4 regions of the Proteus terrae subsp. cibarius genome follow, and region 3 is predicted to be linked to each of the others. Evidence: predicted binding sites of a transcription regulator. Region 3 holds the regulator's gene; each other region holds the start of a gene.
The links. Region 3 encodes PurR, which represses purine synthesis genes. Its sites were predicted from a motif close to CANGCAAACGTTTGCNTG; they were not measured.
Positions count from the first base shown of each region.

Region 1: a site for PurR is predicted at 5,618-5,635, ahead of purH (bifunctional phosphoribosylaminoimidazolecarboxamide formyltransferase/IMP cyclohydrolase). Genes of this name have one in related genera too.
Region 2: a site for PurR is predicted at 5,582-5,599, ahead of purE (5-(carboxyamino)imidazole ribonucleotide mutase). Genes of this name have one in related genera too.
Region 4: a site for PurR is predicted at 3,036-3,053, ahead of purT (formate-dependent phosphoribosylglycinamide formyltransferase). Genes of this name have one in related genera too.

Region 1 covers NZ_CP047349.1:3,567,382-3,575,734, reverse strand. Annotated here, with positions in the region: gene hemE (uroporphyrinogen decarboxylase) at 1-68, shown strand, start outside; gene nfi (deoxyribonuclease V) at 61-729, shown strand; gene GTH25_RS16380 (YjaG family protein) at 804-1,394, shown strand; gene GTH25_RS16375 (HU family DNA-binding protein) at 1,585-1,857, shown strand; gene GTH25_RS16370 (DUF1481 domain-containing protein) at 1,902-2,564, shown strand; gene purD (phosphoribosylamine--glycine ligase) at 2,589-3,878, opposite strand; gene purH (bifunctional phosphoribosylaminoimidazolecarboxamide formyltransferase/IMP cyclohydrolase) at 3,891-5,480, opposite strand; rRNA gene GTH25_RS16355 (16S ribosomal RNA) at 6,097-7,639, shown strand; tRNA gene GTH25_RS16350 (tRNA-Ile) at 7,711-7,787, shown strand; tRNA gene GTH25_RS16345 (tRNA-Ala) at 7,946-8,021, shown strand; rRNA gene GTH25_RS16340 (23S ribosomal RNA) at 8,337-8,353, shown strand, end outside.
Region 2 covers NZ_CP047349.1:2,901,992-2,910,344, forward strand. Annotated here, with positions in the region: gene ybcJ (ribosome-associated protein YbcJ) at 1-181, shown strand, start outside; gene fruK (1-phosphofructokinase) at 834-1,775, shown strand; gene GTH25_RS13435 (hypothetical protein) at 2,010-2,453, shown strand; gene cysS (cysteine--tRNA ligase) at 2,543-3,934, opposite strand; gene ppiB (peptidylprolyl isomerase B) at 4,310-4,804, shown strand; gene GTH25_RS13450 (UDP-2,3-diacylglucosamine diphosphatase) at 4,817-5,539, shown strand; gene purE (5-(carboxyamino)imidazole ribonucleotide mutase) at 5,674-6,195, shown strand; gene purK (5-(carboxyamino)imidazole ribonucleotide synthase) at 6,192-7,259, shown strand; gene GTH25_RS13465 (MFS transporter) at 7,383-8,353, shown strand, end outside.
Region 3 covers NZ_CP047349.1:1,649,059-1,657,411, forward strand. Annotated here, with positions in the region: gene GTH25_RS07715 (MATE family efflux transporter) at 1-924, opposite strand, end outside; gene GTH25_RS07720 (riboflavin synthase subunit alpha) at 1,238-1,909, shown strand; gene cfa (cyclopropane fatty acyl phospholipid synthase) at 1,991-3,145, opposite strand; gene punC (purine nucleoside transporter PunC) at 3,451-4,668, opposite strand; gene punR (DNA-binding transcriptional activator PunR) at 4,787-5,689, shown strand; gene purR (HTH-type transcriptional repressor PurR) at 5,716-6,741, opposite strand; gene cydH (cytochrome bd-I oxidase subunit CydH) at 7,010-7,093, shown strand; gene sodB (superoxide dismutase [Fe]) at 7,231-7,809, opposite strand; gene GTH25_RS07755 (hypothetical protein) at 8,183-8,353, shown strand, end outside.
Region 4 covers NZ_CP047349.1:2,935,931-2,944,283, reverse strand. Annotated here, with positions in the region: gene GTH25_RS13595 (glycoside hydrolase family 32 protein) at 1-595, opposite strand, end outside; gene GTH25_RS13590 (PfkB family carbohydrate kinase) at 869-1,816, shown strand; gene rarD (EamA family transporter RarD) at 2,049-2,960, shown strand; gene purT (formate-dependent phosphoribosylglycinamide formyltransferase) at 3,085-4,272, shown strand; gene htpG (molecular chaperone HtpG) at 4,507-6,390, shown strand; gene adk (adenylate kinase) at 6,572-7,216, shown strand; gene hemH (ferrochelatase) at 7,380-8,353, shown strand, end outside.

The DNA of each region.
Region 1 (8,353 bases), 1.9 Mb from region 3:
AACATGCTGGTGCATTTATTGATGCGGTTCACCGTTTATCGAAGCCTTATCATCAGGATAATGATTAATACCCAGCAATTGCGTCAGGAGCAGACAGAAAAAGCTCAACAGATTATTTTAACGGACCAATTTACAGCACCAACTTACATAGCAGGTGCTGATGTTGGTTTTGAAGAAGGTGGCGCAGTTACTCGCGCCGCCATCGTGATAATGCATTACCCTTCTTTTGAAATTCTTGAATATCAAATTGCACGAATACCTACAACTCTTCCTTATATTCCTGGTTTACTTTCGTTTAGAGAGTGCCCTGCATTACTGACTGCTTGGCAACTAATCAAACAAAAGCCTTCTCTTATTTTTGTCGATGGACAAGGTATTGCTCATCCTAGAAGGCTTGGTGTCGCAAGCCATTTTGGTTTATTAGTGGATACGCCTACTATTGGCGTGGCAAAAAGTCGTTTATGTGGCATTGATAAAACAGTCAATGAAAAGATGGGAAGTCATGAACCGTTAATGGATAAGAATGAGCAAATAGGGTGGATTTATCGTAGTAAGAAAAAATGTAAACCCCTGTATATTTCTCCGGGTCATAAAGTGAGTATGAATGGCGCTTTGCAGTGGGTTGAGTTGTGTATGAAAGGCTATCGATTGCCAGAACCTACGCGTTGGGCTGATGGTATTGCTTCAAATAGGCGATTATTTGAGCAGTTGAATAAGAATAAGCTCTAAATGACCGGGAAATATGTGGATATTTTTAATTTTCAGGTAAACTGCGCCTAAGTTAAGAAAATGAGTAATCACGAATGTTGAAGAACCCAATCCATTTACGTTTAGAAAAGCTAGAAGCTTGGCAACACCTGACGTTTATGGCATGCCTGTGTGAGAGAATGTACCCAAACTATCAGGTATTTTGTCGAGAAACAGGATTTACCGATCCAATGCTTTATCGCCGTATTCTCGATCTGGTTTGGGAAACTTTAACGGTGAAAGATGCAAAGGTTAATTTTGATTCTCAATTAGAGAAATTAGAAGAAGCTATTCCTGATGCATCTCAGTTCGAGATTTATGGTGTCTATCCTGCGATTGACGCCTGTGTTGCACTTAGTGAAATTGTTCACTCTCGTTTAAGCGGTGAATCATTAAGTCACGCTATTGAAGTGAGCAAATTATCAGTAGGGACAGTTGCTTCACTTGAAATGACACAGGCAGAAAGAGAAATGAGCGAAGAAGAGCTTCGATCTCTACCTGCTGTTATTGAAGAGTTCGATATCCAATGGGAAATTTACCGTCTACTTGTAGAATGTGAAGAAAGAGATATCGAACTGATCAAGGGTCTACGTGCAGACCTTCGTGAAGCTGGAATGAGCAATATCGGTATAGAATTAACGCACTAAATCAGAAAAACGTGATTTAGTGCTTGAAAAGCGACGTTTAAAGACTTCACATCACCCCCGTGTATGTTCTACATTGGGTACGAAAAGAAGTGGCTCAGGTGTTTTACTTAATTTATCCTCTTAAAAAGATAAGTTAAGTTTTTTCACCAGATGTTTTTCAAACGATAAAACATACTTTAAGGACTATTTTATGAACAAAGCTGAATTAACCGAATCAGTTGCTGAAAAAGCGGATCTGACAAAAACTCAAGCAAAAGCTGCTATTGAAGCGTTTATCGATTCAGTAACAGGTGCTCTGAAAGAAGGCGATTCTGTACAGTTAGTTGGTTTCGGTACATTCAAGGTGAATCACCGTGCAGAGCGTACTGGTCGTAACCCTCAAACTGGTAAAGAAATTAAAATTGCAGCAGCTAACGTTCCTGCATTTACTGCCGGTAAAGCACTGAAAGACGCAGTAAAATAATTCCTTTGAACGGAATGAACAATAGAGGGGGATTTACTCCCCTTTTGTTGAAACGACAGGGGCTGTTAGCAATAGGATCTGCTTTTTTGCTCAGCGCCTGCTCCTCTACTGTGCAACTACCTGAGTTTTCTGCAACAGGTTATATTGCAGATGAAGGTGTTGTCCGGCTATGGCGTTTAAATAATACAGCGTCAGAGCCTCAAGTGATCATGAGTGTTTATAGCTTTTATAAAAAGCCAGAAACTGTCATCACATTCTATGAGTATCGTCAAAATAAGCTTTGGCAAGTTCGCTCTGAAGTTATCAATCCAAATGATCCCTCCTCTTGGCATCTTCGTTTAAATAAACGAGGAGAAGTTATTTTCATGCAACAAGAAAGCCAGAAGCAAAAACGAGCATTGACAGAAGATGAGCGTTTAAGAATGGTATTTGCTGCAAGTAAAGAGCGTGAAATTAGTGAAGCGCTTACTATTGGGAAAGTAAATTTAGTACAGGGTATTTGGTATCAAAATACGATGACAACATGTGCTGGTGAGAAGGTGAGTGTTTCATTTGAAGGTCCAGAACAACGTTGGTTAAAAACAAGAACACGTAATTCAAGTAAGCCTTCTTATGTTGCTTGGCTTGATTCACCAGAAGGTAAGCAATTACTTATGGTTGCAGAACACGATTTTTGTAAATGGGAACCAACAAAAGAGAGCTTGTGATCACTCCCTTTTGTTGTTGGTAATTTATTTCTTTAAGCGCGCAATCGCTCGATAGCCGATATCATGGCGATAAAAACTACCATTCCAATGAATATCTTTCGCTAAGGCATAAGCATTTTGTTGAGCCTGCTCGATATCATCACCTAATGCAGTCGCACATAATACTCGCCCGCCAGCAGTGATAACGTCGCCTTTGTCATTGAGTGTTGTTCCTGCTTGAAATACTTTTGCTGTTGTTGATGATGTTGGTGTTAAGCCTTTGATAACATCACCTTGACGATAATCTGCAGGGTAGCCGCCAGCTGCAATCACAATTCCTAAAGCTGGACGAGGATCCCAAAGAGAATCTTTATCTTTTAAGTTACCTTTTGCTCCAGCTAAACACAGCTCAACTAAATCAGATTGCATACGCATCATAATAGGTTGAGTTTCTGGATCACCAAAACGACAGTTAAACTCAATAACCTTAGCAATGCCTTGTTTATCAATCATCAGTCCTGCATAAAGGAAACCTTGGTAACGATAGCCTTCAGAAGCCATTCCTTTTACTGTTGGATAAATGATTTTTTCCATTACTTGCTGGTGGATTTCTGGTGTAACTACAGGTGCTGGTGAATATGCTCCCATTCCCCCTGTATTAGGTCCAGTATCTCCATCACCAACACGTTTATGATCTTGGCTTGTTGCCATTGGAATAACGTGTTCACCATCAACCATCACAATAAAGCTAGCTTCTTCGCCATCAAGAAATTCTTCGATAACAATACGATGACCTGCATCACCAAAAACATTGCCAGCCAGCATATCTTTAATTGCGGCTTCAGCCTCAGCTTGTGTCATAGCAACAATAACGCCTTTACCTGCGGCTAAACCATCTGCTTTGATAACAATTGGTGCGCCTACTTTATTAAGGTACTCAAGTGCAGGTGCTATTTCTGTGAAATTTTGATAATCCGCAGTTGGAATTTTATGACGAGCCAAAAAATCTTTTGTGAAGGCTTTAGAGCCTTCTAACTGCGCGGCTCCTTTTGTTGGGCCAAAGATGGTCAATCCCGCTTCTTTAAATGCATCTACAACACCAATAACCAGAGGTGCTTCAGGGCCCACGATAGTCAAATCAATTTTATTTTTGAGAGCAAATGCGACTAATGCAGGAATATCTGTTGCACTGATAGCGACATTCTCAACACCACTTTCTAATGCAGTGCCTGCATTACCAGGGGCAACAAAAACGTGTGTTGTAAGCGGCGACTGAACCGCTTTCCAGGCTAAAGCGTGTTCACGACCGCCATTACCAATAATCAAAATCTTCATATCAATACCTTATTAATGACGGAAGTGACGCATATTGGTGAAAATCATTGCGATGTTATGCTCATTTGCAGCTGCGATCACTTCATCATCACGAATTGAGCCACCAGGTTGAATAACACAAGTCACGCCGGCAAGTGCTGCTGCATCAATACCATCTCTAAATGGAAAAAATGCATCAGATGCCATTGCACAACCTGCAACTTCTAAACCTTCATCAGCAGCTTTAATACCTGCGATTTTTGCAGAATACACACGGCTCATTTGCCCTGCACCAATACCGACTGTCATATCGTTTTTAGCGTAAACAATGGCATTTGATTTTACGAATTTGGCGACTTTCCAGCAGAAGAGTGCATCTTTAAGTTCACGCTCACTAGGTTGACGTTGGGTGACCACTCTTAAGTTTTCTTCTTTTACCATACCTAAGTCACGATCTTGAACTAACAGCCCACCATTAACACGTTTGAAATCTAATGCTGGTTTGGCTTCTTGCCATTGACCACAAGCTAATACACGAACATTTGGTTTAGTTTCTAAAATTGGTAATGCATCATTATTAATAGAAGGCGCAATGATCACTTCAACAAACTGACGTTCGATGATGGCACTTGCTGTTTTTGCATCTAATGGGCGATTGAATGCGATAATGCCACCAAATGCAGAGGTTGGATCGGTTTTAAATGCATTGTCATATGCTTGTGCGAGCGTGTTCGCAATTGCAACACCGCAAGGGTTTGCATGTTTCACAATAACACATGCCGGCTCGGAAAATGATTTCACACATTCTAATGCTGCATCAGTATCAGCAATATTGTTATAAGAAAGTGCTTTGCCTTGTAATTGGTTTGCAGTGGCAATAGATGCTTCTTCTATATTCTCTTCTATATAGAAAGCTGCTTGCTGGTGAGCATTTTCACCATAACGCATATCTTGTTTCTTTATATAGTTCAGATTTAAGGTACGAGGGAAAGTACCTGATGGTTGTGAAGTATCACCATAATAAGGTGCAACCTTCTGGCCGAAGTAGTTAGCAATCATTCCGTCATAAGCAGCTGTGTGTTCAAAGGCTTTAATCGCCAAATCAAAGCGTGTATCTAAAGTAAGGCTATTTTCGTGATTATCCATTTCTTCAATCACTCTTTCATAGTCATTACTATTTACTACAATCGTAACGTCTTTATGATTTTTTGCCGCGGAGCGAACCATTGTTGGTCCACCAATATCGATATTCTCCACAGCATCTGCTAATGAACAATCTGGATGAGCTACTGTTTTAGCAAAAGGATAAAGATTTACGACGACCATATCGATAGGACGAATTTCATGTTCTTCCATAATTGCATCATCTTGTCCACGACGACCTAGGATCCCACCATGTACTTTAGGATGCAGTGTTTTCACTCTGCCATCCATCATTTCTGGAAAGCCTGTGTAGTCGGAGACTTCAATAACCGGTAAGCCAGCTTCTGCTAATAGACGTGCGGTTCCACCTGTAGATAAGAGTTCTACTTTTCTTTCAACAAGTGCTTTAGCAAATTCTAAAATACCTGCTTTATCAGACACACTTAAAAGTGCACGGCGGATAGGACGAAGATGTTGCATGAGTTTTATCCCTTGGGGTTGGTATAACGGTAGTAATGGTGAAGTTAAATCACATTAATACAGTGAGATTGTGTTTGCTTAACTAACATTTCAGAAGATGGACACAAAATCAATCTTACTTAATCGACCGTCATGATAACGCAAACGATTGCGTTTGACATGCTAATTTTATATAAAAAGGTGCTCTGTGGATAAAATTGTTGATAAGTGCGTATAAGTGGGTGTTTTGCTGTGGAATTAAGCAAACGATTTTTTTTCTTAAAAAAACTATTGCCAGCCTCAGAAAACTCCCTATAATGCGTCCTCGTTGTCACGGCAAACCACGCTAAGTGAGTTAGCCGAGAGAACGAAGAAAAAAGTGGAAGGCCTTGTAAATAAACGCTTGACACTGAATGAGGAAGATGTAGAATGCACCTCCTCGCAATAACGCAGAAGACCGGAAACGGCAGCGAATGTTGCACTGCTCTTTAACAAATTATCAGACAATCTGTGTGGGCACTCGCAGAGACGATATCTTCTAAAATATTAGATGTATCAAGTCTTGAAGAGTGAACAACAAAAGTAAATTCATTTATGAATAGCTAAGTTTTCGATTTCTTTGAGCATCAAACACTTTTAATTGAAGAGTTTGATCATGGCTCAGATTGAACGCTGGCGGCAGGCCTAACACATGCAAGTCGAGCGGTAACAGGAGAAAGCTTGCTTTCTTGCTGACGAGCGGCGGACGGGTGAGTAATGTATGGGGATCTGCCCGATAGAGGGGGATAACTACTGGAAACGGTGGCTAATACCGCATGACGTCTACGGACCAAAGCAGGGGCTCTTCGGACCTTGCGCTATCGGATGAACCCATATGGGATTAGCTAGTAGGTGGGGTAAAGGCTCACCTAGGCGACGATCTCTAGCTGGTCTGAGAGGATGATCAGCCACACTGGGACTGAGACACGGCCCAGACTCCTACGGGAGGCAGCAGTGGGGAATATTGCACAATGGGCGCAAGCCTGATGCAGCCATGCCGCGTGTATGAAGAAGGCCTTAGGGTTGTAAAGTACTTTCAGCGGGGAGGAAGGTGTTAAGATTAATACTCTTAGCAATTGACGTTACCCGCAGAAGAAGCACCGGCTAACTCCGTGCCAGCAGCCGCGGTAATACGGAGGGTGCAAGCGTTAATCGGAATTACTGGGCGTAAAGCGCACGCAGGCGGTCAATTAAGTCAGATGTGAAAGCCCCGAGCTTAACTTGGGAATTGCATCTGAAACTGGTTGGCTAGAGTCTTGTAGAGGGGGGTAGAATTCCACGTGTAGCGGTGAAATGCGTAGAGATGTGGAGGAATACCGGTGGCGAAGGCGGCCCCCTGGACAAAGACTGACGCTCAGGTGCGAAAGCGTGGGGAGCAAACAGGATTAGATACCCTGGTAGTCCACGCTGTAAACGATGTCGATTTAGAGGTTGTGGTCTTGAACCGTGGCTTCTGGAGCTAACGCGTTAAATCGACCGCCTGGGGAGTACGGCCGCAAGGTTAAAACTCAAATGAATTGACGGGGGCCCGCACAAGCGGTGGAGCATGTGGTTTAATTCGATGCAACGCGAAGAACCTTACCTACTCTTGACATCCAGCGAATCCTTTAGAGATAGAGGAGTGCCTTCGGGAACGCTGAGACAGGTGCTGCATGGCTGTCGTCAGCTCGTGTTGTGAAATGTTGGGTTAAGTCCCGCAACGAGCGCAACCCTTATCCTTTGTTGCCAGCGCGTGATGGCGGGAACTCAAAGGAGACTGCCGGTGATAAACCGGAGGAAGGTGGGGATGACGTCAAGTCATCATGGCCCTTACGAGTAGGGCTACACACGTGCTACAATGGCAGATACAAAGAGAAGCGACCTCGCGAGAGCAAGCGGAACTCATAAAGTCTGTCGTAGTCCGGATTGGAGTCTGCAACTCGACTCCATGAAGTCGGAATCGCTAGTAATCGTAGATCAGAATGCTACGGTGAATACGTTCCCGGGCCTTGTACACACCGCCCGTCACACCATGGGAGTGGGTTGCAAAAGAAGTAGGTAGCTTAACCTTCGGGAGGGCGCTTACCACTTTGTGATTCATGACTGGGGTGAAGTCGTAACAAGGTAACCGTAGGGGAACCTGCGGTTGGATCACCTCCTTACCTAAGAGATACGTGTTATGTGCAGTGCTCACACAGATTGTCTGATGAAGAACGAGCAGAAATACCGGTATAGGCTTGTAGCTCAGGTGGTTAGAGCGCACCCCTGATAAGGGTGAGGTCGGTGGTTCAAGTCCACTCAGGCCTACCAAATCGTATTGATACTGCGTTGTGAAATCACTCGTTTACTGATGTAAACTTCGTGACTTCACGCCTTGTCTCACTGCGATTGGCTCAATTCTTACTTAAAGGAACACTTCCAATAAGAAAGAAACCTGAGAAACAAAACGGTATTAAAGAATGCATTATGGGGCTATAGCTCAGCTGGGAGAGCGCCTGCCTTGCACGCAGGAGGTCAGCGGTTCGATCCCGCTTAGCTCCACCATAATCTCTTGAATATAAAACAATAATTCAGAGTATATTAGCAATAGTATACTGCGAATTATTTTGCTCTTTAACAATCTGGAACAAGCTGAAAAATTGAAAACAAATCAATATATCACCGAGGTATATTGATGAGTCTCTCAAAATCTCAAATCTGAAAATACTCTTCAGAAAGGATATGCGAGCAAAATGATTTCAAGGCGGACAGCGCACAGCAAGCGGAGCATACTTAAAGTATGTGAGCATTGCGAGCACTGCCCAACGTCGAAATCATGAAGCGTAGCAATCCGTTTTAGAAGACATCTTCGGGTTGTGAGGTTAAGCGAATAAGCG
Region 2 (8,353 bases), 1.3 Mb from region 3:
TGTCGAGCTTTGTGATTTATTAAAACTTCAAGGTTGGACTGAAAGCGGAGCTTCTGCTAAAAGTGTCATTGCAGAAGGTTTAGTGAGTGTTGACGGCGAAGTTGAAACCCGTAAACGCTGTAAAATTGTTGCAGGGAAAGTGGTCACCTTTAGTGAGTTTTCCGTTAGCGTCAGCAAATAATCAGCAAATTAATTAATATTGAAAAAGCGTCGCTATCTCAGCTTCGCTTTTTTTCTTTTTAATCCTTTTTTACCTTTAATTCGCATTTTCTCCCTCTTTTTTCTTATTTAGTCATATTCTAAAAAAGAAAATCAATATAACTCATTGAATTAAAATAAAATCATACAATTTAATTTAATATATTTAAATCTAGATCATCATTTTTAAGCCGATCTATGGTTATAATCTCCTTTCACAGTTCAGCAAATTGTACATTTTATAAAAAAATAGATAAAAAGAAGTGCTATAAGTTATTATTTTATATGTAGATAACACTTTTTAACCAATACTGTAAAACTTCAGCAACAACTCTTTTTATTGATATTTTTATCCGTTTATTCATGTTTAAATGCCCTTAAATGTGATTTAGATCTAATTTATTTCTACTTTTATTAGGCAAAAGAACATTGTTTGTACTAAATTACAGGTTATAATTTGAAACGATTCAGCCCAGCGATGCTATTTTAGCTGTTATTTTGTGATATTTAAGTCTTTCTTGCCCTTTATCTAACAGGAGATTTTATGCTCGACTTACCCACTCAAGGTATCTTTATCTTTGCTAAATTACAGCAAAAATCGATGCCTGTTCTTTTATTTAAGGTAAGGAACTAGCATGAAACGCAGAGTAGCAACCATCACACTTAACCCTGCATATGATCTTGTTGGTTTAAGTAATCCCATTGAACTTGGTGAAGTTAATCGTGTTAAAACGGCTGGCTTCCATGCTGCTGGTAAAGGCATCAATGTGGCTAAGGTTTTAAAAAGCCTTGGCGTTGATGTTACTGTTGGCGGTTTTTTAGGCAAAGAAAACCAAGATGGATTCCAAAAAGAGTTCAGTGACTCCGGTATCGCTAACCGTTTTCAAATGGTTGAAGGCCGTACTCGTATTAATGTCAAACTCACAGAACCTAATGGCAAAGTAACTGACTTCAATTTTTCAGGTTTTGAAATCACAAAACAAGACTGGACTCGCTTTGTTAACGACACACTAAGTTGGGCGGGTCAATTTGATATGATTTGTGTCAGCGGTAGTGTTCCCCCGAGTGTTGATCTCAATGATTTCACTGCGTGGATGACACGCTTACGTAGCGAATGTATGTGCTTGATCTTCGACAGTAGCAGAGATGCTTTTGTCGCAGGATTAAAAGCCTCTCCTTGGTTAGTTAAACCTAATCATCATGAATTAGAGATTTGGGCAGGCAGACCTTTACCTGAACTTTCTGATATTGTACAAGCAGCACAAACATTGCGTCAGCAAGGTATTGCTCATGTCGTTATTTCATTAGGTGAACAAGGTGCTATGTGGGTAAACGCATCTGGCGCATGGATGGCAAAACCACCTAAATGTGATGTTGTAAGTACAGTAGGTGCTGGTGATTCAATGGTGGGTGGTTTAATTTATGGTTTAATGATGCGACAAACCAGTGAGCACACCTTACGTCTTGCTACTGCTGTTTCTGCACTTGCGGTAAGTCAAACCAATGTTGGTATTCACGATCGTGAACAATTAGCAAAAATGATGGCAGAAGTAGAATTAACTCCCCTAAAATTATAACTAATAGCATAGTGGTAAATTGAATAATAATAAGTAGAGTTACCACTTTTTTATTCAATATATTAACGCTATGTTATAAAAACTCTAAAATAGAATCTCTTTAATTGATTAATATTTATTTATTATTAAATCAAACTTTATTTTTTCCATTTATCCGATAAACTTCACTTTAATAAATTTTAACAAAGATATTCTAAAACCAATAAAAACTTATTTCTGTTTTTAGGAGAAATTATGGAAAGGCCCATAGTACTTTTATGGATCCAAGTTATTTCAGTATTATTTTTAGGTATCAGTTTATTTATATTAGTTGCTGGGGCGCCAATTTATTTATTAGCAATGGCAATGGGTGGTGGCCAAACAATACTAGTGGGTTTTTTCATCATGCTGTGTCTAGTTATAACAATGATAATGCAAGTTACAGCATGGATAAAACTAGCTAGAAATAGTAGAAATGCTTACTCTTTTTTGAAAATTTCATGGGTATGTTTATCTATTTCGCTCTTTTTTATGCTTAGTATTTCGATGTCATTAACAAATATGTCAGAGATTAGCTTTGTTGTTTTTTCTATTATCGTTATCTTAACGCATCGGCTTTTTTTCTCTGAAAATGTGATTTCTTATTTTGAAGATAAACAAAAAGATAACGAAAGAAAAACGAGTATTATTAGTCAATAAATTAATCATCAGACAAAAAAATATCGGATATTTAATATCCGATATTTTTATATTAAACATGTATTAAGTGTAACTACTCAATCATTGTATTAATTATTACGACGCCAAACTGTTCCTTGAGGGCCATCTTCTAAAACAATCCCCATCGCTGTTAATGCGTCACGAGCGACATCAGCTGCAGCCCAATCTTTATTTTTACGAGCATCATTACGCTGTTGAATTAACGATTCAATTTTTTCAACTTCACCAGCATCATCTGCTTTAGCACTACTTTGTAAGAAACTTTCAGGTTCTTGCTCTAATAACCCTAATACTTTAGCCAGTTTACGTAATACTGCGGCTAAGCCATTTGCCGCATTCATATCAACTGATTTTAGACGATTCACTTCACGCGCTAAATCAAACAAGACTGAATAAGCTTCTGGTGTATTGAAATCATCGTTCATTGCGTCAATAAATTGTGCTTCAAACGTTTCGCCACCCACAGGTTGTGCATCTGCATCAGTGCCGCGTAATGAAGTATAGAGGCGTTCTAATGCCGTACGAGCCTGTTTTAAGTTTTCTTCAGTGTAGTTAAGTTGACTACGATAATGGCCTGATAATAAGAAATAACGCACAGTCTCAGCATCGTAATAAGCCAATACATCACGAATAGTAAAAAAGTTATTAAGTGATTTAGACATTTTTTCTTTGTCTACCATCACCATACCCGAGTGCATCCAGTAATTAACGTAAGGGCCATCATGGGCACAAGTTGACTGTGCAATCTCATTTTCATGATGAGGGAACATTAAGTCTGAACCGCCACCATGAATATCAAAATGATGTCCTAATTCTTTACCATTCATCGCAGAACATTCGATATGCCAACCGGGGCGACCTTCTCCCCATGGAGACGCCCAGCTTGGTTCACCAGGTTTAGACATTTTCCATAAGACGAAATCCATTGGATTGCGTTTTACGTTAGCCACTTCAACACGAGCACCGGCTTGTAGTTGCTCTAAATCTTGGCGAGAAAGTAAGCCATAATCAGGATCAGTATCAATCGCAAACATCACATCGCCATTGTCGGCAACGTAAGCATGCCCACGTTTAATTAATGCTTCTGTTAATTCAATAATTTCAGCAATATGGTGTGTTGCACGTGGTTCTGAATCAGGGCGAGCAATATTTAATGCATCAAAATCTTTATGCATTTCAGCTAACATACGAGTCGTTAATTGCTCACATGTTTCATTATTTTCAATCGCACGTTTGATGATTTTATCATCTACATCCGTTACGTTGCGCACATAGTTAACATCGTATCCCAAGTAACGCAGATAACGGGTTATGGCGTCAAACGCCACAAATGTACGTCCATGACCAATATGGCATAAGTCATAAATAGTGATGCCACACACGTACATACCTATTTTTCCTGCATGGATAGGTTTAAATTCTTCTTTTTGGCGAGTGAGAGTATTAAAAATCTTTAGCATCAGTGGACGTTCCCGTTTTCAACTGTACGTGTTTATTACGTTTTTATATAAAAGAAAATAACAACTACTATAGCATGATATTAATAAGGATATTGGATCTTGCAGTCAAAGCAAACGCAAGATTAGGGCTTTTATCTTACTCTGCTTAACGCTTATTTTCACTGTTCAATCGTTGATAGTGAACAATCAAACTTCTATTATTTGGCTAAATTTTGGCGAAAAGTGTTTTTTCTTTCTATTACTGATTTATTTGGCAAGAAAAAGTAGAGCGAGAAAAAGATGCATACTGACTAAATTAGGCAACTGTGATATAAAAACGGGACTGTTGTTTATGCCCAAATCTGGGTAAAGCTAAAATTATATTAGGATCTGAATATGGTTACTTTTCATACCAATTACGGCGATATCGTGATTAATACATTTGCAGACAAAGCGCCTGCAACCGTAGAAAATTTTTTAGACTACTGTAAAGAAGGATTCTACGATAACACTATTTTCCACCGTGTCATCAATGGTTTTATGATCCAAGGTGGTGGCTTTGAACCAGGTATGAACCAAAAAGCGACCAAAGCACCTGTAAGAAACGAAGCAAACAATGGCCTAGCAAACAACCGCGGTACATTAGCAATGGCTCGTACGAACGATCCACATTCTGCTACGGCTCAGTTCTTTATCAACGTTGCAGACAACGATTTCTTAAACTTCCGTGCTGAAAATGCAAATGGTTGGGGATATTGTGTCTTTGCTGAAGTTGTCGAAGGCATGGACGTTGTTGATAAAATTAAAGCTGTTTCTACAGGCCGTAGCGGTTTCCACCAAGACGTTCCTCGCGAAGATATCATCATTAAAAGTGTAACGGTTAGCGAATAAGCCTCACTTTTTATGTGTACGCTTTTTATTGCAGACCTGCATTTAAGTGAACATGAACCGGCAATCACTGCCGGTTTTCTTCGCTTTTTAAAAGAACAAGCTATTCATGCAAAAGCACTTTATATCTTAGGTGATTTTTTTGATTTTTGGATAGGTGATGATGATCCTAATCCTTTACATCAACAAATTGCTCAAGCTCTGATGACGCTAAAAAATGCAGGAGTACCTTGTTATTTTATTCATGGAAACCGTGATTTTTTAATTGGCTCTCGTTTTGCAAAAGAGAGTGGTATCACCTTACTTCCACAAGAAAAAGTGCTCGAAATTGAGAAGCATCGCATCCTAATTTTGCATGGTGATACACTTTGTACAGATGATGAAGCGTATCAACGTTACCGCAAAAAAGTACATAATAAATTTATTCAGCGTTTATTCTTGTTGTTGCCTCTATTTATTCGACTGCGTATTGCTGACAAAATGCGTTCACGTAGCCAGCATGAAAATCAATATAAGTCTGATGCCATCATGGATGTTAACCCGCAGGCTGTGATTGATACTTTTAAGCATTTCAATACAGAATGGATGATCCATGGTCATACTCATCGCCCGGCAATTCATACTGTTAATATTGATGATAAAATACATTATCGTGGTGTATTAGGTGCTTGGCATACTGAAGGTTCTATGTTTAAAGTGACAGCTGAAAAAATAGAACTTATTCATTTTCCCTTTTAAGTTGTTTTGCTTATTTTCTTCATAAAAAGGCTTTTTTTTCTTTACGCAAACGTTTTCCTGTGCGTGTTAGCGTGATACTATCATGCTCAGTTTATTAGGCTATATCCGTTTATGCTTACAGGAGCAGTTAAGTAATGTCTTCTCAAGTTGGTCTAAATACCTCTTCCGCTCGTATCGCTATTGTAATGGGTTCTAAAAGTGACTGGGCAACAATGTCTCATGCCACTGATGTACTAGACGCACTACAACTTCCTTATCATGTTGAGATTGTCTCTGCACACCGTACCCCTGATAAGTTATTTAGCTTTGCAGAACAAGCCAAAAGTAATGGTTTTGATGTCATTATTGCAGGAGCAGGCGGTGCTGCCCACTTACCAGGTATGCTCGCAGCAAAAACACTCGTCCCTGTATTAGGTGTTCCTGTTCAAAGTGCTGCATTAAGCGGTGTTGATAGCCTTTACTCTATTGTGCAAATGCCGAAAGGTATTCCTGTGGGAACCTTAGCGATTGGTAAAGCAGGTGCCGCCAATGCGGCTTTATTAGCCGCTCAAATTTTAGCATTACACTCCCCTACTATTTTTGAAGCACTAACAGCATGGCGTACAGCACAAACTGATGATGTCTTAAATAACCCTGATCCAAGGGAGGCACTATGAAGCCAGTTTGTGTTCTTGGAAATGGCCAACTAGGGCGAATGCTAAGACAAGCCGGTGAGCCTTTAGGAATTGCAGTTTATCCAGTAGGATTAGATGCAGAGCCTGAAGCCGTTCCCTATCAAAAAAGCATAATCACAGCTGAAATTGAACGCTGGCCTGAAACCGCACTCACCAAAGAATTAGAACGTCATACTAACTTTGTAAACCGTGACATTTTCCCATTGCTTGCCGATAGATTGCCTCAAAAACAACTTCTTGATGAGCTAGGTTTAGCAACAGCACCTTGGCAACCATTAACATCACCAACACAATGGTCTGATATCTTCGCTCAATTGGGTGATTTTATTATTGTGAAGCGCCGTGTTGGTGGGTATGACGGTCGTGGTCAATGGCGCATTCATCCCGGTGAAGAACAACAATTACCCGCTGAAATTTATGGTGAGTGTATTGTTGAGCAAGGTATTCCTTTTTCAGGTGAAGTGTCATTAGTAGGTGCGAGAGATAGTAACGGAAATTGTGTTTTCTACCCTTTGACTCACAACCTGCATCAAGATGGCATTTTACGCATGAGTGTTGCATTACCAACGCCTGCATCAAAACTACAACAATCAGCGGAAAAAATGCTGACCGCCATCCTTAATAAGCTCAATTATGTGGGTGTAATGGCGATGGAGTGCTTTATCGTTGGTGATAAATTACTTATTAACGAATTAGCCCCTCGAGTTCATAACAGTGGTCATTGGACACAAAATGGTGCCTCAATTAGCCAGTTTGAGTTACATCTACGTGCAATTTTAGATTTACCTATGCCAAAACCTGAAGTTTGCCAATCGGCAGTAATGGTTAATTTGATTGGTACTGATGTCAACCCTCAATGGCTTTCATTACCATTAGTTCATTTACATTGGTATGAAAAAGAAGTTCGCCCTGTCCGCAAAGTGGGTCATCTCAATCTTGTACATCGCGATAATCAACCACTGAAAGAGACACTCAAATCATTAAGCTTGATGCTTGATGATGCCTATCAGTACCCTATCAAATGGGCTTTAGAAAAATTAAGCTAGCAGTCCGACTCATAAAGTTAGAGAATAATAGCCTTTAAACGAACAGACCTTAGATAAAGAGGTCTGTTATTCGCTATTTTCTCCTGATTATTCAGGTTACTGCACCCATTTGATGGAGTCAGGATGCAAGCCACGCAAGAGATTTTTGGGCCCGTTTATCAGTGGAGTATGCTGATATTATTAGGCTTTGTGTATTTTTTAGCTACCGCAACCACATTTACTTCTTTAGGCGTTGTTCTTCCCAGTATGATAAACGAGCTAGAGTGGAACTGGACTCAAGCAGGCCTTGGCTTTACGTTATTAGGATTAACCTGCGGTCTTGCGAGTTTTTTACCCACATTGCTGATCCGTAAATTAAGTGTTCGCCTTACACTACTTATCGGATTAATCATTTTTGTTAGCGGTTTCTATTTTCTTTATGAAACATACACCATTGCACGTTATTTTCTCGGTACTGCACTGCTAGGTATTGGTTTTACGCTACTGGCTACTGTACCTGGTACTTATGTTATTTCCCGCTTATTTGAAAAACAGTCCTTTGCCTTTGGTGTTTATTTTACCATTGGTGGATTAGGTGGTGTTGCTGGGCCTTGGATCTATTTTTTAGCAACCCATTTATGGCATACATGGCGAATGCACTGGCTTATCTCAGCGATCACACTTACTCTCGTTACTCTTCTCACTATTTTATTTTTACGCGAAGGCACAAAAGAACAAGAGCACGCAAAAAAAATTAGCCAACTTCAAACCACAAAACGTATCTATCAAACTAAAGAGATTTGGACGGCTCGTCATGCTTTAAGAACATGGCAATTTTATGTTATTGCTGCGACTTATACGGCCTTTTTATGGTGTGGGATCACGGTCAATAGTTTTGCTGTTGCACATATTATTGAAAATGGTTTTGGTGAAACTATTGCCGCAACACTATTGAGTAGTATGGCATTTATTAATGCTTTCTCGCGCCTAGCAGGTGGGGCTATTGGTGAATGGTTAGAACCTAAAAAATTACTTATCGCAAGTTTAAGTATTATTATCATTGGGTTGCTCGCGCTAAGTATGGCGAATTCTTGGGTTTACCTGCTCTTATTTAC
Region 3 (8,353 bases):
TGTAGAGCGTTGCCCTAAGTTATGGCCGACACGGATGGTTGCTGCTATCCCCAATGAAAGAGGGAACATAAACATCAGTGAGCTAAAGTTAAGTGCTATCTGATGACTGGCAACCGCAGTAACGCCTAAAGGTGAAACTAATAACGCAACAACGGCAAATAGAGTTACTTCAAAGAATAAGGCTAAGCCAACAGGTAATCCTAAAAACGTAATACGTTTTATTGTGTGGAAATCAGGGCTTACTAAACGTTTCTGTGGCATAACGTCACGTTGTGTTGGCGCTCGACGCACGTAATAACGCATCATTAAGAACATTGCCCAGAAAACGGAGGCCGTTGCAACACCACAACCAATTCCTCCTAATTGTGGGGCACCAAATTTACCGTAAATAAAGGCGTAGTTAACAGGGATATTAATTAACAAGCCAATAAAACCAATTATCATGCCGGGTTTCGTTTTAGATAATCCCTCACATTGGCTTCTCAATACCTGATAGTAAAGGCAACCTGGTGCCCCCCACATAATGGCATGAATAAATCCAATGGCTTTTTCGGCTAATTCGGGTTCTATATCATGTTGCGCTTCAATAATAAAACGGCTGTTATAAAGAACAGCAATTACCATGATTGATAAAAAAGTAGCGAGCCAAAAACCTTGCTGTGTACGATTAGCAATATGTTTTCGTTGTCCTGAACCATTTAATTGTGCAACGATTGGGGTTAATGCCATTAATATGCCTTGGCCTAATAAAATCGTTGGTAACCAAATAGACGTACCTACTGCCACCGCCGACATTTCTGTGGCATTTACAGCACCCGCCATGACAGTATCAACGACACCCATTGCTGTCTGGGAAAATTGCGCGATGATAACGGGGATACCGAGAGCAAGTAAGCTACGCGCTTCTCTTATGTACTTCTGCACGCATACACCTTTATTTATTATAAGAAAACGAAAGGAAAGGAAGAGAACAAACGTCGTATTGTTAAAATGACGTAAAGAGATCCTCAAGACCGCTTATTCTAATGATAAAAGTTTAATAAGCAACGAAAGAAGTTTAGCTTTTCAAACACAGGATTTTGATAATTTATTAGGTGTTTTTACGTTATATTTAACGGCAATCATCGACAAGGAATAAATACGATAATTGTTCCTTTGTATTAATACGAGCTATGTTATCCTTTATAGCATAAGCCTAAATTGAGTTTACCAGTTTATCGATCCAAGGAGATGTAAGATGTTTACAGGTATTGTTCAGGGAAAAGGGCGGGTTATTGCTATCGAAGATAAAGGCGATTTTCGTACCCATATCATTGAATTACCCAAAGAGTTAGTCGGCAATTTAGAAACAGGTGCTTCTGTTGCAAATAATGGTTGCTGTTTAACGGTCACTAAAATTGAAGATACACATATTAGTTTTGATTTAGTGAAAGAGACATTACGTTTAACTAACCTTGGTGAATTAAAAGTTGGCTCTGAAGTGAATATTGAACGTGCAGCTAAGTATGGTGATGAAATTGGTGGCCATGTTATGTCTGGTCATATTGTAACAACTGCTGAAGTTGCCAAAATTATTACATCAGAAAATAATTTACAAATTTGGTTTCGCATCTTTGATAAAGCATTAATGAAGTACATTTTACACAAAGGTTTTATTGGTATTGATGGAATAAGCCTAACTGTGGGAGATGTGGTTAATAACCGTTTTTGTGTACATTTAATTCCTGAAACGCGTGATAGAACAACATTAGGTCGCAAACGTCTTGGTGATAAAGTCAATATTGAACTTGATCCTCAAACCCAAGCGATTGTCGATACAGTAGAGCGCGTTATGGCGCAACAAGCACAGCAGCAAGCTTTATTAGCAACACAACAAATTGAAAATGAAGAACAAGCTTCACATAATTAATGTTGTTGCTCTTAAAACAGAACTAAAGAAAAAGCCAGTTTGATTGATAAACTGGCTTTTCTCTTTTTATAAAAAGAATAATTAGCGAGGGATTTGTAAACCGCCAATATGACCTTTAGGGCTTAGTACGATTTGCCATAGCTGAATATCTCTGGCACGAAATGCACCCGCACAGGCATTAAGATAATAGCTAAACATACGTTTAAAACGCGGTGTATAATTAGACTGAATATCTGGCCAACAGGCTAAAAAACGCTGATACCATGCCATTAATGTTTTATCGTAGTCAGCACCAAAGTTATGCCAATCTTCCATCACAAATTTGCTGTCCATTGCGTGAGCAATTTTTTGAATAGATGGTAAGCATCCATTAGGAAATATATATTTGCTTATCCAACTATCTACATTCACTTTATCGCGGTTAGAGCCAATGGTGTGCAATAAAAACAGACCTTCTTCCTTTAAATTACGACGAACCACATCAAAATAAGTGGCATAATTTTTGGGCCCTACGTGCTCAAACATACCCACTGAAACTATACGATCAAACTTTTCATGTAAATCGCGATAATCTTCTAAAATAATATTTACATCAAGTCCTTGGCATCGAGCTTGTGCCAATTTTTTCTGTTCACCAGAAATGGTGACTCCCGTTACAGAAACACCAAAATGTTTGGCTGCATAGCCTGCAAGTCCACCCCAACCACAGCCAATGTCTAATAAGGTCATTCCTGGTTTTAAATCTAATTTTCGGCAAATTAAATCTAATTTATGTTCTTGAGCTTGAGTTAAATTATCTGCGTTTTTCCAGTAACCACAGGAATATTGCATATTAGGATCGAGCATGGCTGTAAATAAATCATTACCAAGATCGTAATGCTCTTTACCTACCATCCATGCGCGTTTTTGAGTTTGTAGATTAAAAAGGCGGGCTGTCGCAATCTTAACAATATCACGTAGATTTTGTGGGAGCTTATTTTCAAGGCCAGCACGTAAAACTTTATGAAAGAATATATCCAGTCGCTCACAATCCCACCAACCATCCATATAGCTTTCACCGAGACCTAATGAGCCTTGTTGCAATACTCTTTTATAAAAATTTTGATTATGAACCTGAATGTCATAAGGTTCTGAACCATTAACTCGAATATCAGCGTGAGTTAGTAGCTCTGTAGCAATCCTTTCATAAGGATCATTGGAGGTCTTTCGGCCTTCTTCTACACAAGATGTACTCATATACTCTCCGGCGTAAACTAAGCGGGTTTTGAGACATAAGCTAAGAAAGAGTGTGTACAGATTGACAGTATTAAAATGGTATCGTGTTCAATATGGGTTGAACGAATAGAATTAATAAGACAACTAATCTGACATAATCAGCTAATAATCTGCTTAATGCCTCAAAATCCGAAAGAAAAATAGATAAAACGCTATTACAGCGTATAGGTAAGTATAGAGACGTAGAATGTTTTTCTCTAGAAAAGAAAAAGGCTATTTTTTATAAAACAGCCTTTTTAAGATAATTCTTAAAAGAATAAACGTGATTATTCTGCGGTTTGAACTGTGTGTTTGGTAACAGATTTATTACGCTGAATAAAGTAGCCAACTGCCATTGGAATTGCTGTTAACGCCATAATTGCTGTGGTGTTAATCAGAGGTTGTTGGCTAATAAATGCAGATACGATAAAACTTGCTAAGCTACAAAGACCCAGTTGAAGCGCATTTTGTAACGCAGCTGCTTTACCACTAATTTCAGGATAAGCAGATAAAGCATTAGATACTGCGATTGGATAAGATGCACCATTCATTGCAGCCATAATACAGAACGGAATTAAAATAGTTGTCAATGTTGGTTCCGTAAATTTAGCAACAAGGTATAAGGCAGTCATACTGACAGCATAACCAATTAATAACAGTGGTAGCAGTGTTTTACCTGTCATTTTTGACAGTAAAATACGACAACCATAACCACCGACCATAAAGGCAATAGTTTGTGGAATATAACTTAAACCGATATCCTGTGGAGAGTAGCCCATCTTTTCAAGAATGATTGGTGAGCCTGCTAACCAAGCAAAGAAACCTGCACTACAAGAAGCGTAAACTAATACGTTACCTGTGTAGAGAGGGGATTTTAGTAAAGTTATAAATGATGCAGAAGATTGGTTTGCATCTGTAATTGATTTTTGTTTAATGTTTTTTAGCATTAGTGTCGGTAACATGAGAACTAACGTTACGGCCATTAACAGCATAAAAATCATACGCCAGCCACCGTGATTTAATAATGAAGCACCAATTAAAGGAGCAAGTGCTGGTGATAATGCAACCAGTGGCATAATTAAAGCAAAAACGTGCTGAGCGCGAGATTCATCAAAACGGTCGATGACAAGAGCTTGCCAAATAACAGCAGCAGAGCAGACGCCGAAAGCTTGTAGGAAGCGCATAGCAAGTAAGCCAGTTGCACTTTCAACCCACAGCATACCAAGGCAGCCTAAAGAGAAAAGGCTTAAACCAATAAGAAGAATAGGTTTACGACCGACTTTGTCAGAAAGTGGTCCCCAAAGTAACTGAGCAACAGCAAAGCCAAATAAAAAGATACTTAAGCTATTACTAATAGCACCTTCGCTGATAGAGAGCTCACGTTGCATCATACCAAATGCAGGTAAGTACATATCAATAGCTAAGTAACCTAGCATACTTAAACCGGCTAGGTACACCATAAAGCTCATAGGTGTTTTTGATTGTGTGGATGTTTTAGAATTCATTTTATTTTCTATGCTATGTGATGTAGAACATTTTATATATTGTAACTAAGACCTATTTTACTTGTGAAACGGGAATATTTGGTTAATGCTGTGAAAAATTTTCAAAGGAATAAACTCTATGTGGTCAGAATACTCTTTAGAAGTTGTTGATGCAGTCGCAAGAACAGGAAGTTTTAGCTCGGCTGCTCAAGAATTGCACAGAGTGCCATCTGCCGTTAGTTACACTGTTCGGCAATTAGAGGAATGGCTTGCCGTTCCTTTGTTTGAGCGCCGTCATCGTGATGTGGAATTAACCGACGCAGGTAAAATTTTCATCAAAGAAGCACGGTCTGTTATCAAAAAAATGAATGACACTCGGCACCTTTGTCAACAGGTTTCTAATGGATGGCGCGGTCAATTTAGTATAGCAGTTGATGGCATAGTTAAACCTGAAAGAACACAACAACTTATTCTCGACTTCTACCGCCATTTTCCGGATATAGAACTGTATGTCTACCCTGAAGTGTTTAATGGCGTATGGGACTCCTTAGTTAATGGTCGTGTTGATTTAGCCATTGGTGCAACAAGAGCCTCACCAATCGGTGAACGTTATAGTTTTAGAGATATGGGATTTATGCCTTGGCGCTGTGTTTGCCATGTTGATCACCCTTTAGTGAAAGCACAACATCCACTAACGGATGATGAAATGCGACCTTATCCAAGTTTATGTTTAGAGGATACCTCGCGCAGTTTACCAAAACGTGATACATGGGCACTCAATAATCAGCGTAGAATGGTTGTTCCGACATGGGATATGGGGCTTGAGTGCTTGTTAGCGGGATTATGCGTTGGAATGGTGCCTTGGCACCGTGCTGAACCTTTAATTGAACAAGGTAAGTTGGTAACTTTGCAACTGGCACAACCATTGCCAGACAGCCCATGCTGCCTGACGTGGGTCGATAAAAGTGAATCACCTGCTTTGACATGGTTGTTAGATTATCTTGGAGATAGCCAAACCTTAAATGAGGAATGGCTTCGCTAGAAATCAGGTAGCTAAATAAATATGAATTAACGACGGTAGTCGATAAAAGGACCGTCAGCAACTGAACGGCGCTCAACTAATCGTGGATGAACTTCGATTGTTTGGGCGTCTTCGCGTTTATTGACGATACGATCAAGCAACATCGATAATGCCATTTGACCTAGACGTTCTTTTGGCTGGTGGACGGTTGTTAGTGCGGGTGTAAAATAGCGTGCATTTCGAATATTGTCATAGCCAACAATAGAAATATCTAAAGGAACACGCAGGCCAAGTTCATCCGCAGCACAAATTGCACCCATCGCCATCACATCACCACCACAAAAGACAGCAGTCGGTCGATGTTTTTGGTTTAGCATTTGGTACATAGCTTTATAGCCAGATTCTGGCTCAAAGTCGCCTTGTACAATCCATTCGTCTTTGACTGTGATTTTGGCTTCTTCCATGGCTTTTAAGAAACCTTGTAAGCGGCCACCACCTGTATTACGTTCTAATGGGCCTGGGATAATACCAATATCACGATGACCTCGCTCAATAAGGTAACGACCCGCAATATAACCACCATGGAAAGCGTTATCGATAATGGTATCTGTAAAGTCGCCACGCGCTTTACCCCAATCCATGACAACCATTGGAATATTGCGATAGCCCTCTAAAAGAGTAAGAAGGTGATCGGGATATTCAGAACACATGACTAATAATCCATCAACACGTTTTTGTGCCAGCATCGCTAAATAGGCTTTTTGTTTATCGAGGTTATTATGTGAATTACATAAAATCAGTGTGTACCCTTTGCTGTAACAACTATTTTCAACAGCTTCAATCACTTCAGCAAAGTAAGGAGCTTCACTGGACGTGGCTAACAGGCCAATAGATTTGGTGTGATTGACTTTTAAACTACGCGCAACGGCACTAGGTGAATAATTTAATTCTTTTATAGCGGCCCAAACTGCTGCCCGTGTGTTCTCAGCAACAAAACGTGTTTTGTTGATCACATGAGAAACAGTCGTGGTTGATACGCCTGCGCGTTTTGCCACGTCTTTTATTGTTGCCATGGTGTGGAAAACTCCTGACCTTCATTGGTCTCTTTTATCTAATTTTATGGTTTAACTGCCAGTATAGTCATACATAGGGCAAACACTGGCAATAATTTAGCGATTAGCTGTGAATTTTGTATGATCTAGCTCAAAAGTGAAAGTATTAATCAATGTTATAAATTGTGCACTGGTCGCTATTTTAGCAAATTTTGATATGTGATAATAATTAACCATGACAAGGTTATGGTTAAAAATGTGTATTATAATCATTTTGAGGGAGAAATAGATGGATACGGATCTGAAATTTGGTTTGAGTACAGCAGTAGCAGCGCTTGTTATGATTGTTTTATTTTCGACTATGTTGTTCTAATCACTGCTTTATAGAATATTCGATCAATTTAAATAATAGATTATCGAATATCTGAATATAACAAAGGGCTCAAGGCCCTTTGTTATTTTGTCACCAAAAATGAATCTCAATCACTCACCTTTGATTATCAAGCTCAATTAAGCCAGGTTAGCTTCAACAAATGACCAGTTAACCAGTGCCCAGAACTCTTCTAAATATTTAACACGTGCATTACGGTAGTCGATGTAGTAAGCATGTTCCCATACGTCTACTGTTAACAGTGGTTTGTCTGCCCCTGAAACTGGAGTTGCAGCATTAGAGGTGTTAACAATTGCAACTGAACCGTCAGCTTTTTTAACTAACCAAGTCCAACCTGAACCGAAGTTTTTAGCTGCAGCATCATTGAATTGCTTTTTGAACTCTTCAAAAGAGCCAAATGCTTTGTTGATAGCATCAGCAATTTTACCTGTTGGTGCGCCACCTGCATTTGGTGCTAAGCAGTTCCAGTAGAAAGTGTGGTTCCATACTTGAGCAGCATTATTAAAGATACCGCCATCAGTAGATTTGATGATTTCTTCTAAAGATTTGCTTTCTAAATCAGTACCTTTAACCAGATTATTTAAATTGGTTACATAGGTCTGGTGGTGTTTGCCGTAGTGATATTCTAAAGTTTCTTTAGAGATGTGTGGCTCAAGAGCATCTAACGCATAAGGTAATTTTGGTAATTCGAAAGACATTGCGTACTCCTTTAAACTATCTATTTCGGGTTTTGTGCCTGAAATCATTCAATCAAAATCATTTGAATTGATAGAATGAGGCAAATGAATCACTAAGTTGTTACTATTTTGCTAATTATTTTAACAAAAATCTGCTGAAATAACAGCTAAATATCTTTTATCTATAGTTATAAGCCATATAGATTAATTATATTCATAAGAGTATATCCCTCTTGCCTGCACGTAAAGTAGCAAAAGCGCATTTGTAAGAAGAGATGTAAAAATGGGGGGAGTATAAATTTTATTCTATTTATGTGATTTAATGAAATTTGTATATTTATTGTAGCAACCGTATTTCATATTGAATTTATACAAATAGAGTGTAGGAGTTAAAATGAGTTATAACGTAGCACTATTTGATTTTCCCATCCCGAATGATTTTGAAAAAGCGTGTGAATATTTTGAAAAATATGACGATGAAGATATTCAGGAGTTAAGCCCATTAATGTTGCTTTTTTACCAAGAAATCTCTCATCTATATCCGTGTATTTGTGAATTACCTGAC
Region 4 (8,353 bases), 1.3 Mb from region 3:
GCTGGCCTTCCACAAATAAGGTGTCGCTAGAGAAGAGCAGAACTTGTCCTTGATCTTTTTCATCACGAGCACCAACAACCATCCACCATTTGCCTTCTTGATACCAAACTTTAGGATCACGAAAATGCATATAACCTTTAGGGGGTTCTAAGACGATCCCTTTTTTCTCAAAATGAATGCCATCTTCACTGATAGCAACACATTGCGCTTCATAGATTTGGCTATCATCACCTTCGTCTGCTAACCAGTTGTGTCCTGTATAGAAAAGATAGAGCTTGCCTTCATGACTAATTGCTGATCCTGAGAAACAACCACTTTTGTCGTAGTCATCCCCTGGTGCTAACGCAATAGGTTGATGTTGCCAGTGGATCATATCTGTACTTGTGGCATGTCCCCAATGCATTGGCCCCCAATCTTGAGAATAAGGGTGATGCTGATAAAAGGCATGATATAAACCATCATGATAAATAAGACCATTAGGATCATTTAACCAACCCGCAGGTGCGGCCAAATGAAACTGGGGATAAAATTTATTGCCTCGTTTTTCAATCAAAGTACTTAAGGCTTTTGTTGATTGTTCTAAGCGGTGTTTCATATCATTATCCTTATTATATATCAGAGTTATTAGTGTGTTTTTAAGAGCATAGAAAGGGTAAAGAACAGATGTAATCACACTATTACTCTTATTGTTAACGATAACATGTTGAGTAAAAAAAATACGATGTATGAGATTGACTTTATCATATTATCTCATTATGTTAACGTTATCAGTGTGGATTTACGAGCAATATCTTGATTTATTCGTTATGAATAGCCATAAAAACAGAATATAGTTAAGAAAAATAATTGCTTATCTTCAGGAGAGATTATGAAAGTCTGGTCTTTAGGTGACGCTGTTGTTGACTTGATCCCATTGCAAAACATGCAATATGAAGCATGTGCTGGTGGTGCGCCAGTCAATGTTGCTGCAGGCGTTGCCAAGCTTGGTCAACAAAGTGGTTTTATTGGACGTGTAGGTGAAGATGCGTTCGGCCATTTTATGCAAAAAACACTGTTTGATCTGGGTGTCGATACTCGTGCAATGGAATTTGATGAGTTTCACCGTACCAGTACTGTACTTGTCTCTTTACAAGAAAATGGTGAGCGTGATTTTACTTTCTTAGTTGCAGAGTCTGCTGATCAATTTTTAACAGAAAAATCTTTACCTGCATTCGAAAAAGATATTTTGCATTTTTGCTCCTTAGCATTGGTGAATCCTATTTGTCGCTCGACCTTAGATTGTGCAATCAAAAGCATTAAAGAAAGTGATTCACTATTGAGTTTTGATATTAATTTACGACCTCAAATGTGGCGTGATCATGAAGAAATGCGTGAAATTATCGATAATTATGCGCATAAAGCAGACATATTAAAATTATCAGAAGATGAGCTCACGTGGATGACACAAGAAGTGACATTGAATAATGCACTTAAAAAATTAGAAAGTTATCCCGCTCGTTTAAAAGTGATCACTCAAGGCTCTAAAGGCTGTTTGGTTTTAACACCAAATACTCAAGTTGCATTTAGTGCCTTTACTGTTGAATGCATTGATACAACAGGTGCCGGTGATGCCTTTATGTCCGGTTTGTTAGCCGCGCTTGCTGAATATGGTTTTGCTGAAGATGAGCAATATCTATCAAAAATAGTAACACAAGCAGCTGCTTGTGGTGCTTTAGCCACCACTCAAAAAGGGGCGATAGCTGCGGCACCAAGTCGTAAAAAATTACATGATTTTGTTCAGCAACAGCCACCTTTACATGTTAGGGAGATTTTCTAACAATTTACCCATTTTTTTCTGGTTGTGGTTTTTACCACGGTTTTCCCTTAATGGTATTTTCCTATTCTCCATTTATAACTACTTTTCTCGGAGTGGTTATTTATGGAGATTTTTTTATCCCGTCTATTTGGTTGTATTGATGTTTGATCAATCAGCGATGCTGATCATATTGTTCTGTCTGTTTTAAGCGTATGATATTAAATCTTATTGACTTTTATTGATGGAACATTAAATGTGGGCTCAATCGGGCGCGGTATTAGCCATTTTTTCTTATATTCTTTGGGGAATAACCCCTCTGTTTTATCGGCTGTTACCCGGAGCACAACCATTAGAGATGTTGGCTCAGCGTTTGATCTGGTCTATCCCTCTTTTATTACTCGTACGACTCTTTATTAAAAATAGAACACGATGGCGCGCGGTTTTACAAGATAAGCGCTCTGTTTTTATGTGTCTATTTAGCTCAATGGCTATGGCTGTTTCTTGGTGTACGTTTACTTATGCGTTAACACATCAACAAGTATTAGAAGCTAGCTTGGGGTATTTTATTAATCCGCTTTTCTCTATTTTATTAGGTGTGATATTTCTTAAAGAAAAGCTTAATTCAGCAGAAAAATGGGCTGTTACCTTAATTTGTGCGGGTGTAGGCTATCAATTGTGGATGTACGGTGAATTACCTGTATTGGCTATCATGATGGGGGGCGCATTTGCTGTATATGGCTTAATCCGTAAGTTTATTCGTTTTGATGTGATCACCTCTTTATTTATGGAAACACTTTGGTTAATGCCATTAGCAATAGGCGCTACTATTTGGTTGTTTATAACAGATAAAAGCGCACTACCTTCTGCAGATAATCTGACTCGTTTTTATTATATTCTAACCGCACCAGTCACTATACTTCCGTTATTGTTCTTTACCGCTGCAGTCAAACGAACCACATTAACTGTAATTGGATTAGCTCAATATATTGAGCCTACTATTCAATTTTTACTGGCTGTTTTCTTATTCCATGAAGCTTTTGATGAAGTAAAAGGCGTGAGTTTCTCTCTAATTTGGTTAGGGCTTTTATGTTGTATCTTAGCACTTATCCGAAAACGCCTGAATTATCTAAAAATCCAAAAAGGAAAACGTAGCCAAACGGTGTAATTGTATTATTTCCCTGTTTGATTATTTTTTTGTCTGGCTATTTTTCTATCAAGTTAAATCCGCTATGCTATACGAAAAGCAATCGTTTGCGTAATTGTGTTTTTATTAATGGTGAGGATAAAAAATGACAGTGCTGGGTACGGCTCTTACAGCAAATGCAACAAAAGTGATGTTATTGGGTGCTGGTGAATTAGGCAAAGAAGTCGCGATTGAATGCCAACGCTTAGGCATTGAAGTGATTGCTGTTGATCGCTATCTGAATGCTCCTGCTATGCATGTTGCTCATCGCCATCATGTTGTAAATATGCTTGATAGTGATGCATTAAAGCAAGTTATTGAACAAGAGCGACCTGATTTTATCGTTCCAGAAATTGAAGCTATTGCAACAACGTTACTGGTTGAATTAGAACAGGCGGGGCAAAAAGTTGTTCCTTGCGCTCGTGCGGTAAAGCTGACGATGGATAGAGAAGGCATTCGTCGATTAGCCTCAGAAACATTACATTTACCTACATCAAACTATCAATTTGTTGATGATGAAGTGAGTTTTAAAAAAGCCGCTTTAGAAATAGGCTTCCCTTGTATTGTAAAACCCGTCATGAGTTCATCCGGAAAAGGGCAAAGTGTTATTCGTAATGAAAACGATTTGGATCAGGCTTGGACTTACTCGCAAGAGGGTGGGAGAGCAGGAAAAGGACGCGTTATTGTTGAAAAAATGATCCCGTTTGATTTTGAGATCACTTTACTGACTATTCATGCTGTTGACGGTATCCATTTTTGTGCCCCTATTGGTCATCGACAAGAAAAAGGGGATTATCGAAGTTCGTGGCAACCTCAAAAGATGAGTGATATCGCACTTGCTAAAGCAGAACATATTGCGAGTAAAGTGGTTGAGAACTTAGGGGGCTATGGCTTATTTGGTGTCGAGTTATTTGTTCAAGGTGATGAGGTATTCTTTAATGAAGTTTCCCCTCGTCCTCATGATACAGGGCTCGTGACATTAATCTCTCAAGACTTATCAGAGTTCGCGCTTCATGTTCGTGCTTTTTTAGGTTATCCCATTGGTGGTATTCGCCAATTAGGCCCTTGTGCATCAGCTGTTATTTTACCGGAGCTTTATAGTACAAATATCGTTTATTCTGGTATTGAAAAAGCGTTGAAGGCGGATCGCCAAATTCGCCTTTTTGCTAAACCTGAAATTGCCGGCACTCGCCGTTTAGGTGTTGTACTCGCTCATGCAGATACAATAAAACATGCATTAGATGAAGCAAACGCAGGTGCTAACGCTATCATTGTAAATGATGCCCAAAAATAGCGATTACCGTTAAGGTTCCTTCTTTAATAAAGCTTTCAGAATGATAAGCCCAAACAATACTATTATGTAATAAAACACACAAGGATGTTGTTTGGGCTCAAAATTTAATCATATAAGGTGCTTAATCACTTTTATTCGCTTAATTTTTTACTCGACCCTTGAAACTAGCTTAACTATCCCCACTTTTTACTCATATTGATTTTTTTCGCCAAATTAGGATTAATTGAGGTAAAAATGAGTATGAAAGGTCAGGAAACAAGAGGATTTCAGTCAGAAGTTAAACAACTTCTTCAATTAATGATCCATTCTCTTTACTCCAATAAAGAAATTTTCCTTCGCGAATTGATTTCGAACGCATCAGATGCGGCTGATAAATTGCGTTTCCGTGCATTATCAGATGCAGCGCTTTATGAGAATAATGGTGAGTTGCATGTGCGCATTTCCACTGATAAAGAAGCTCGTACTCTGACTATCAGTGATAATGGTATTGGTATGACTCGCGATGAAGTCATTGATAACCTCGGTACTATTGCAAAATCAGGTACCAAATCATTCTTAGAATCTATCGGGCAAGATCAAGCTAAAGATAGCCAACTAATTGGTCAGTTTGGTGTCGGATTCTATTCTGCGTTTATCGTTGCAGATAAAGTGACAGTACGCACTCGTGCAGCTGGCGAAAGTGCAGATAAAGGTGTTTTTTGGGAGTCTGAAGGCGAAGGTGATTACACCGTTGCTGATATTGAAAAAGCAGATCGCGGTACTGAGATTACGCTTCATTTACGTGAAGGTGAAGATGAGTATTTAGATGATTGGCGTCTACGTAGCATTATTAGTAAATATTCCGACCATATTTCTTTGCCTGTTGAAATTGAAACAAAAAATGAAGAGGACGGCACTGTAACATGGGAAAAAATTAATAAAGCGCAAGCCCTTTGGACTCGTAACAAAGCTGAAGTGAGTGATGAAGAGTATAAAGAGTTTTATAAACATATCTCTCATGACTTTGCCGATCCATTAAGCTGGGTACATAACCGTGTAGAAGGTAAGCAAGAGTATACAAGCTTATTATATGTGCCTTCAAAAGCGCCTTGGGATTTATGGAATCGTGAACAACGTCATGGTTTAAAACTGTATGTACAGCGTGTCTTTATTATGGATGAAGCTGAGCAGTTTATGCCTAATTACCTGCGTTTTATCCGTGGGTTAGTGGATTCTAATGATTTACCGCTAAACGTTTCTCGTGAAATTTTACAAGACAGCTCAGTGACACGTAACTTACGTAGTGCATTAACTAAACGCGCATTACAGATGTTACAAAAACTGGCGGAAAACAAGCCGGAAGAGTATCAAGCATTCTGGAAAGAGTTTGGCTTAGTATTAAAAGAAGGCCCAGCAGAAGACTCATCTAATATTGAAACAATTGCTAAATTACTACGTTTTGCATCAACGCATAACGATAGTGATGCTCAAACAGTTTCTCTGGAAGATTATGTTGGTCGTATGGTCGATGGTCAGGAAAAAATCTACTACATCACCGCAGATAGCTATGCCGCAGCAAAAAACAGTCCTCATTTAGAGCTGTTCCGCAAAAAAGGTATCGAGGTACTGCTGTTATCTGATCGTATAGATGAGTGGATGATGAATTACCTGACTGAGTTTGATGGCAAATCATTCCAGTCTGTCAGTAAAGCGGATGAATCTCTTGATAAACTTGCTGATGAAGAGAAACAGGCTGAGCAAGAAGAAACAGATAAACAATTAGCACCGTTCGTCGAACGTATTAAAACCTTGCTAGGAGATAAAGTTAAAGATGTGAAATTAACGCATCGTTTAACAGATACTCCAGCAATCGTGACAACCAGTGCTGATGAAATGACAACACAAATGGCTAAATTGTTTGCTGCTGCAGGACAAGAAGTGCCAGAAGTGAAATATAACTTTGAGCTGAATCCAAATCACCCATTAGTAAAGCAAACAGCCGAGCTAACGGATGAAGCATTATTTGCAGATTGGGTAAATTTATTACTCGATCAGGCATTATTTGCTGAAAGAGGCTCTTTAGAGGATCCAAACCAGTTTATTCGCTTAGTGAATCAACTTTTAGTTCAAAAAGCGTAACTGTTTTCGTTTTCAAACATTTAAACCACGTTTATCTGAAAAGATAGCGTGGTTTTTTCTTTTTCGATAAAAATAAAATGCAATCGCTACCGTGATTTCTTGAGCGATGACCTCACAAAATGGTATGGTAATGCGTTTTCGAGTTTAAATATAAAAAATTAAATGCAAGGGGATTTACGCGATGCGTATCATTCTGCTAGGCGCTCCAGGCGCTGGTAAAGGCACTCAGGCTCAATTCATTAAAGAAAACTATGGTATCCCACAGATTTCAACTGGTGATATGTTACGTGCAGCAGTAAGTGCAGGTACAGAACTAGGACTGAAAGCAAAAGCACTGATGGACAATGGTCAGTTAGTTACTGATGAATTAGTTATTGCGTTAGTTAAAGAGCGCATCAAACAAGACGATTGCCGTAATGGTTTCTTGTTGGATGGGTTCCCAAGAACAATTCCACAAGCTGATGCAATGAAAGAAGCGGGTATCAACGTGGATTTCGTACTGGAATTCGCTGTACCTGATGAAATCATTGTTGAACGTATTATTGGCCGTCGTGTTCACGCACCATCAGGTCGTGTTTATCATGTGAAATTTAATCCACCTAAAGTGGAAAATCGTGATGACGTGACAGGTGAAGAGTTAACAACACGTAAAGATGACCAAGAAGAAACTGTTCGTAAACGTTTAGTTGAGTACCATACTCAAACTGCACCATTAGTTTCTTATTACCAAAATGAAGCTAAAGCAGGCAATGCGAAATACTTCAAAGTTGATGGTACACAAAAAGTAAGCGAAATTAACGCTGAATTAAAAAGTATCCTTGGCTAATTTCGTCATTGTGATGACTAATCCCGGTTGAGCCGGGATTTTTTTTATCTAAACAAAATAGGGGAAAAGAACAATCCAATAAATTGACAAGCACAATCTATTATTTTCCTTTATTCTTCTACTCTTTGGTTATCCTAATAAAATAACTCTAAGGAGTCATAGTATGAATGATGCTAAGTATGGTGTTCTTTTGGTTAATCTTGGCACACCTGATGCGCCGACAACAGGTGCTGTTCGACGTTATTTAGCTCAATTTCTTAGCGATCCTCGTGTTGTTGATGTTTCTCCTTTGATTTGGAAACCAATATTACAGGGGGCGATATTGCCGTTTCGCTCACCTAAAGTGGCTAAGTTATACCAACAGATTTGGATGGATGAGGGGTCACCTCTGTTAGTTTATAGCAGAGCGCAACAACGTGCTGTCGCTGAGCGATTACCTAATATCCCCATAGAGTTAGGGATGTGTTATGGCAATCCATCGTTAAATGAAGGGGTTGAAAAGTTATTACAACAAGGTGTTGAAAAGATTATTTTGTTACCGCTGTATCCTCAATACTCTTGTTCCACTTCTGCTGCGGTATTTGATGGTGTTAGTCGCATTTTTAAAGGTATGCGTACAATACCCTCTCTTCATTTTATTCGCAGTTATCCTACTCATCCGCTTTATATCAAAGCGCTTGTCACCTCTATTGAGAAAAGTTTTCAGCAATATGGCAAACCCGATCGTTTAATTCTCTCTTTTCATGGTATTCCTGAGCGCTTTATCAAAACAGGCGATATTTATTATGATGAGTGTTGCCTCACAACAGAAAAACTAAAACAGCAATTAGAAGAACAGTTAGGTTATCCTAAAGAGCAAGTCATGCTGACATTCCAGTCACGCTTTGGTCGTGAACCTTGGTTATCGCCTTATACGGATAAAACGATGGAAAAGCTGGGAAGTGAGGGGGTTGAACATGTGCAGGTTGTATGTCCGGGATTTTCATCTGATTGCTTGGAAACATTAGAAGAAATTAATGAACAGAACCAAGAGTTCTTTATTCATGGTGGTGGCAAACAGTACGAATATATTCCAGCATTAAATGATGAACCAGAGCATATTGACTTGCTAGAAGCGATGATCCGTGAGGTATGCGA